Regions from separate parts of the Fructilactobacillus hinvesii genome, predicted to be linked through region 2. Evidence: predicted binding sites of a transcription regulator. Region 2 holds the regulator's gene; the other holds the start of a gene.
The links. Region 2 encodes NrdR, which represses ribonucleotide reductase genes. Its sites were predicted from a motif close to ACACNATATATNGTGT; they were not measured.
Positions count from the first base shown of each region.

Region 1: the regulator NrdR is predicted to act here: its motif matches at 2,144-2,159, upstream of nrdH (glutaredoxin-like protein NrdH).

Region 1 covers NZ_CP097118.1:1,367,125-1,370,547, reverse strand. Annotated here, with positions in the region: gene nrdE (class 1b ribonucleoside-diphosphate reductase subunit alpha) at 1-1,757, opposite strand, end outside; gene nrdH (glutaredoxin-like protein NrdH) at 1,797-2,042, opposite strand; gene M3M39_RS06975 (class I SAM-dependent methyltransferase) at 2,197-2,805, shown strand; gene M3M39_RS06970 (nucleoside deaminase) at 2,802-3,293, shown strand; RNA gene ffs (signal recognition particle sRNA small type) at 3,326-3,414, shown strand.
Region 2 covers NZ_CP097118.1:1,103,993-1,107,415, reverse strand. Annotated here, with positions in the region: gene mutM (DNA-formamidopyrimidine glycosylase) at 1-820, shown strand, start outside; gene coaE (dephospho-CoA kinase) at 813-1,385, shown strand; gene nrdR (transcriptional regulator NrdR) at 1,390-1,884, shown strand; gene M3M39_RS05625 (DnaD domain protein) at 1,871-3,193, shown strand; gene dnaI (primosomal protein DnaI) at 3,196-3,423, shown strand, end outside.

The sequences.
Region 1 (3,423 bases), 260 kb from region 2:
GAAGTGGAGCCGTTCGGAGCAACTGCTAAGCGGTTTTGGTGGTAAAGACCGTCTTTCATAACTGCTAACTTCAATTCTTCCCAGTCTGCTCGGCTTGGAATGAAGGTATCTTTAAACAACTCTTTGACTTTCTCTGAAGTGGGACCCCAGTCCTGTTCGGTGTATTTATCAAAGTAACTGCCGTCGGCGTATTTACTCTTTTCAAAGTTGTGGAAGGTTTTGCCCCGTTCGCGTGCCAACTGGTTAGAAGCTACGAGACTCCAGTAGTTCAGGAGCATGAAGTAGACGCCGGTAAATTCGATCGATTCTGGCGAACCGTAGTACATGTGGTGGAGGGCAAAGTAGGAATGTAAGCCCATGGCTCCGAGTCCAATTGAATGACTCAATTCGTTCCCATGCCGAATCGAAGGAACCGTGTTAATGTGGCTAATGTCCGTGACGAAGGTTAATGCCCGCACCATGGATTCAATCGACTTACCAAAGTCCGGGGAGTGCATTAGGTTCACGACGTTAGTAGAACCCAAGTTACAGGAGACGTCTGTTCCAAGTTGTTCGTATTCTTGTTCGTCGTTAATGATGGAAGGCGTTTGAACCTGCATGATTTCTGAACACAGGTTACTCATGATGATCTTGCCATCAATTGGATTGTCCCGGTTGGCAGTATCCACGTTAATGATGTAGGGGTAACCAGATTCTTGCTGGAGCTTTCCAATCTCTGTTTCCAGGTCCCGAGCCTTGATGTACTTCTTCTTGATGCGGTCGTTTTGAACCAGGTTGTCATATTCCTTGGTAATGTCAACATAGGAGAAGGGAACCCCGTATTCTTGTTCGACGTCGTATGGGCTGAAGAGCGCCATGTCTCTGTTTTGGGCGGCAAGTTCGTAGAACTTATCTGGAACCGTGACACCCAGCGACAGGGTGTTCACCCGAATCTTTTCATCGGCATTTTCCTTTTTAACGGCTAGAAAGTCGATAATGTCTGGGTGAAAGACGCTGAGGTAAACCACTCCGGCTCCTTGACGTTGGCCGAGTTGGTTGGAGTAACTAAAGCTATCTTCTAACAACTTCATGACCGGTTTAACGCCACTGGCAGCTCCTTCGATGTGCTTAATTGGGTCACCAGCTGCCCGTAAGTTGTTGAGGTTGATTCCGACTCCACCGCCAATTTTGGATAATTGCAGAGCCGAATTAATCGTTCGACCGATGCTGTTCATGTCGTCGGTGGATTGAATCAAGAAACAGGACACAAACTCACCCCGGCGTTTCTTGCCGGCGTTTAAAAAGGTCGGAGTAGCGGGTTGAAAGCGTTGGTGAATTAATTCGTCTGCCAGTGCTAAGGCTAATTCTTGGTCTCCGTTGGCCAGGTAGAGAGCGTTCATAGCCGTTCGATCAATGTAACGTTCTAGATATTGGTTGCCATCATCCGTCTTGAGGGCGTATTGAGCGTAGAATTTGTACGCTGCCATAAAGGAATGGAAATGAAAGTCCTGGCTATTTAAGTAATCATAAAGCTTTTCGATGAACGTCAGTGGATATTGTTTTAAAAACGCTTCTTCTACGTAATCATGCTTGATTAGGTAGTCAAAGCGTTCTTGTAACGAATTAAATTGCACCAAGTTGGGTTCAACGTTTTCCTTTAAGAAGGCGGCTAGGGCTTCTTGATCCTTATCTAACTGAATCCGGCCGTCTTTGGTTGGGATGTTGATCTCGTTATTTAAAGTAAAATAACTGGCATCCGTGTGGTCTTTAAGCGACATATACTGATTCCCCTTAATGTGTATAATGAAAGTGGTAGCTTAAGCGGTGGCTAATTGTTCAACTAATTTTTTTAGTTGGTCGGGCCGAAAGCCACCAAAAGACTCTAATACCTCTGATTCAACCACGGGAACGGCTTGAAAACCTTGTTCCTTTAGATAGGGAATTAAATCCGGATTGTCGCTGGTATTTTTTTCGGTAAAGGCCACGTTGTGTTCGGTTAAAAAGCGTTTCGTCATTTTGCACTGGATGCAGTTGTTTTTGGTGTATACGGTAATCTGATTCATGCGGGACTCCTTCTTTCGTTTTGTCTATGTACTGATTCTACTACGAAAATCGATTCTTTCAACCAAAAAATACCACATGTTGTGGTATCTGACTGAGAAACACACTATATGTGGTATGTGAAACAAAATTCTAGAATTTAAGGACGTGATTTTTTTGAGCAATTTTTATTATACACCGAATCCAGATGTGATTCACGATGAAAAAGAATGGGATTTTACCATTAACGCAGTGACGTTGCACTTTGCTTCAGACAACGGAGTTTTTTCTAAGCGGACGGTCGATTACGGTTCGCGAGTTTTGATTCAAGCCGTGGATTTGGCAGGATTGCCCGCGGGGAAAATCCTTGATCTGGGGTGTGGGTACGGACCAGTTGGGCTTTTTTTGGCGCAGGCTCATCCAGAGCGCCAGTTTGAGTTGGTGGACGTGAACCAACGGGCCCTGGGCCTTGCAGAACGAAATGCCACCACCAATCAGCTTGCTAACGTAACCGTGGGAACTTCGGATGTTTACGCTGGGGTTTCAGAACAACGGTTTGCGGCCGTGGTCACGAATCCGCCAGTTCGGGCTGGAAAAGACGTGGTGGATGCCATGATTACAGGAGCAGCCACTCATTTGGTAACCAACGGCCGGCTCTACGTGGTGTTACAAAAAAAGCAGGGAGCCCCCTCTGCCAAACGGTTGATGCAAGCCACCTTCGGCAATGTTCAAATTTTGAAGCGCGATAAGGGTTACTACGTGTTAGAAAGTACAAAGCAGTCATGATGAATCAAGATGAACGTTACATGGGAATGGCGTTGGCCGAGGCCCGTTTTGCTGGTCAAATTGGCGAAATTCCCATTGGGGCGGTAATTGTGAAGAATCAACAGGTGATTGGGACCGGCCATAACCTGCGCGAACACACCCAGTTAGCGACGCAACACGCAGAGTTGATTGCGATTGAAGCAGCCTGCCTGATGGTTCAGAGCTGGCGGTTAACTGACTGTACTCTGTACGTCACGATTGAACCATGTTTAATGTGTTCCGGAGCAATTTTAAACGCGCGCGTTGATCGGGTAGTGTATGGGGCAGCTAATACGAAGGCCGGAGCAGGGGAAAGTCTGTATCAAGCATTAACCGATGAACGGCAAAATCACCAGGTGGAACTTGTGACTGGCTGTCGAGCAACGGAGGCCGGAAACCTGATGCGGCAGTTCTTTCGGACGAAACGAAATCGGCGCCGGAAAAACCGGTGGTTAGGACTAGACAAGTAGCCTGGTGTAAGTTATGATAGTAATTGCCGTAAGGCCTGGAAGCAAGGGCAGACTTACGAACCGTGTCAGGTCCGGAAGGAAGCAGCACTAAGTATTTTTTGCCTTGTGCTTCCTGTTATTAGCAAATCAA
Region 2 (3,423 bases):
AACCGTTCGGAAGGGATTAACCGAGTTGGTTCAAGGAAGAACGATTCAATCAGTAGAAGTACTTTATCCTAAAATGTTAAACATTCCTGCTCCTGATTTTGAAAAAGAATTAGCGGGAAAAAAGATTATCCAAATTGATCGTCGTGGTAAATACTTACTCTTTCGCTTGAGTGACGACTGGACCCTGGTATCTCATTTACGGATGGAAGGGAAGTATGAAGTTGAACCAGAGGGATCAACTCGCCCTAAGCACACCAACGTTGTTTTTCATCTAGATGACGGCCGAGAGCTGTGGTACAAAGACACTCGGATGTTTGGTAAAATGGCGCTGGTTAAAAACGACCAGGTGATGGAGTTATCCGGGTTAAATAAAATTGGTCCAGAGCCAACGGCGGATGAACTGAGTTTTACGTATCTTAAGGAACGACTGCATAAATCCCATCGAAAGATTAAGGCCTTTTTATTGGATCAATCACAAGTAGCGGGACTCGGAAACATTTATTGCGACGAGGTTTTATGGATGTCAAAAATTCATCCAGAGCAAATGACCAATTACGTTAGTGACGCAGAAATTAAGGCACTCCGTGAAAATATCATTACTGAAATTGCAGCTGCCATTCAGGGACACGGAACCACGGTTCATTCCTACTCCAATGCCTTTGGAGAAGCCGGCCAATTTCAAAACCAGCTACATGCATACGGACGTAAAGGAGAACCATGTCATCGATGTGGCACTCCGATGAAAAAAATCAAGGTGGCCCAACGAGGGACGACCTTTTGTCCGAAATGCCAGGTGGTGCATGGTGATTTAAGTGACTAAACTAATTGGCCTAACCGGCGGAATTGCGACCGGGAAATCAACAGCAGCAGCATATTTGCAGCAACAGGGATTACCGATTCTGGACTTAGACCAGGTAACTCATGATTTAGAGGCACATGATCAGCAGGTGATTGACCAAATTGTGGCAACTTTTGGGCCGGCAGTTAAAACGAACGGTCAGATTGACCGCAAACAATTAGGAAAAATTGTGTTTGCCGATTCCCAACGAATGCGGCAGTTGGTCAGAATTATTAACCCGGCCTTAGCTCGAGTGATTTTGCAGTCCACCGCAACTGAGTGGCTCGTGCTCGATGCCCCCACTTTATTTGAAAATGGTTTTACCAGTTACGTGGATTTAACCGTGATGGTAACGTGTGATCCGATTGTGCAAATGCAGCGCTTGATGCAGCGCAACCAGGTTTCCGTTAGTTGGGCTAGCCAATTAATGGGAGCCCAGTGGTCGCAACGGACCAAGGCCAATCTAGCTGATGTGGTCATTGACAGTAGCAATGGAAAACAACAATTATGGCAACAACTGCAACGTTTGATTGAAAATCTGAGGTGAAATAATGAAATGCCCAAGGTGTCATCAAGCCGCTTCCAAGGTAATCGATAGTCGCCCGTTAGCCGGTGGAAGCGAAATTAGACGACGACGTGAATGTGAACACTGCGGTTATCGGTTTACAACTTTTGAAACCATTGAGGCAACACCGTTACTAGTAGTGAAAAAGAATGGTGATCGGGAGGAATTTAGTACCGACAAACTCCTTCGAGGCATTATTCGTTCCTGTGAAAAACGCCCTGTTTCGATGGCTCAGATGAATGAAATTGTGAACCAAACCAAGCAAAACATTGAAAATCGTGATACCGGTAGTCATGAAATTTCTAGTAAGGAAATTGGAGAATACGTGATGAATGGTTTAAAAGATGTGGATGAAATTGCCTACATTCGATTTGCAAGCGTGTACCGCCAGTTTAAAGATATGAATGAGTTTTATGCAAAGATGCAGGAATTGATGGGCAACGAACCGGCTTCTGAAAGTGATCACGATGACCAATCATAAAAATGCAATTGACCCCCAAACGAAGTTTCAAGTCTTACGTGACCATGAGCTAACCAGTCTAGAAAGATTGAGTCTGGATCAATTGTACTTGCCCATGGTGGGTAACGATGCTTATGCACTAATTAATCTGTTATGGCACCAGACTGCACAAGTACAAGGACATTTTTTGCTGATGAGTACGCTTCAAATTGATGCAGAACAGTTGTATCAAGCACGATTAAAGCTTGAAGGAGTTGGACTTTTGCGAGTGTTTGCTGCTCAAGGTGAGTTTCGGTATTTACTTGAGGCTCCGCTAACGCCGGCGCTCTTTTTTCAAAATGAGGTTTTAAGCCAATTCTTGTTGGAAATGGTAGGGGAAAATCGCTTTGTTACATTAGCAGACCAATTGTTACCCAAGCAGTTTGATGTTCGAAATCTTGATGATCAGACTCACAGCTTTTGGCAGGTGTTTGCTAGTCCGGCCCAACCTGATTCGTTAGTTAAAAAAACGGAACAGCGGGCTCAAGCGGTTCCTACCAGTTCGCAAGAACGTGCAGAAGTGAACGTTGATTTACAGTTAATGCTGAGCATTTTGCAAAGTTCATTTGTGAATCTCCAAGACGTTAAAAAAAATCAACCGTTATTTGCCACGACCAAGCAATTGTATGGAGTGGAAGAAACGGAAATGGCCCGGATGGTAGAACAAGCAACTAATTTAACCACCAACCGGTTTGACAAACAAAAGTTTCAGTTGTTAATGGCCCGTAAATATCGGGCTCAGCCAACTGTTACCACCGATGAAGAGAAAACACCGGTTGCTACTCAAGCAACCACTAAGATGACCTCACAGGAACAGGAATTATTGCAAGTGGCGACCAATACTGCTCCTGTCCCCTTTTTAAGTGCAATTAAGCAAGAAAAAGGTGGGTTTGCAACCGCGGCAGAGGAACGGTCATTACGACAATTATTGGAGCAGAATGTTTTACCCAGGGCCGTAATTAACATGTTGATTTATCTTTTGTTAGTTGATCGGGAAAATCCTACCTTAAATAAGAATTTATTGGACACGATTGCTAATGATTGGGCGCAACGGCATATCCAAACGGCAGACCAGGCATTGACGGAAATTAAACAACGTGATCAACGAGTTGCCAAACAGCGCCAACAAACGAAGAAGCAAAAACGAACAACGGTACGAGAAACGCTACCAGAGTGGGCTCATCAAGCTGATAACCAACGTTCTACCAAACAATCATCGGCTGCCAACCGAAAGTTAATTAAGGAAAAACTAGCTAAGTTGCGTAATCATGATGGGGAAGGGAGTGACTAGAAATGCAAAACGTGGGAAAAGGACTAAAAACTTCGATGAAAAATCATCATTTAGACCAGCAGTATCAAAAGCTGCTGCAGTCCGTTTATGCTGATCCAGACGTCCAAAAATTTATTCAACAACATCAGTCCGAATTAGCGCCCCAGGCAGTGCAAAGGTCTGCTTCAAAATTATACGAGTTTGTAACGGAAAAAAATAAAATTAAAGCGGGTCAATCTACTTTTGCTCCG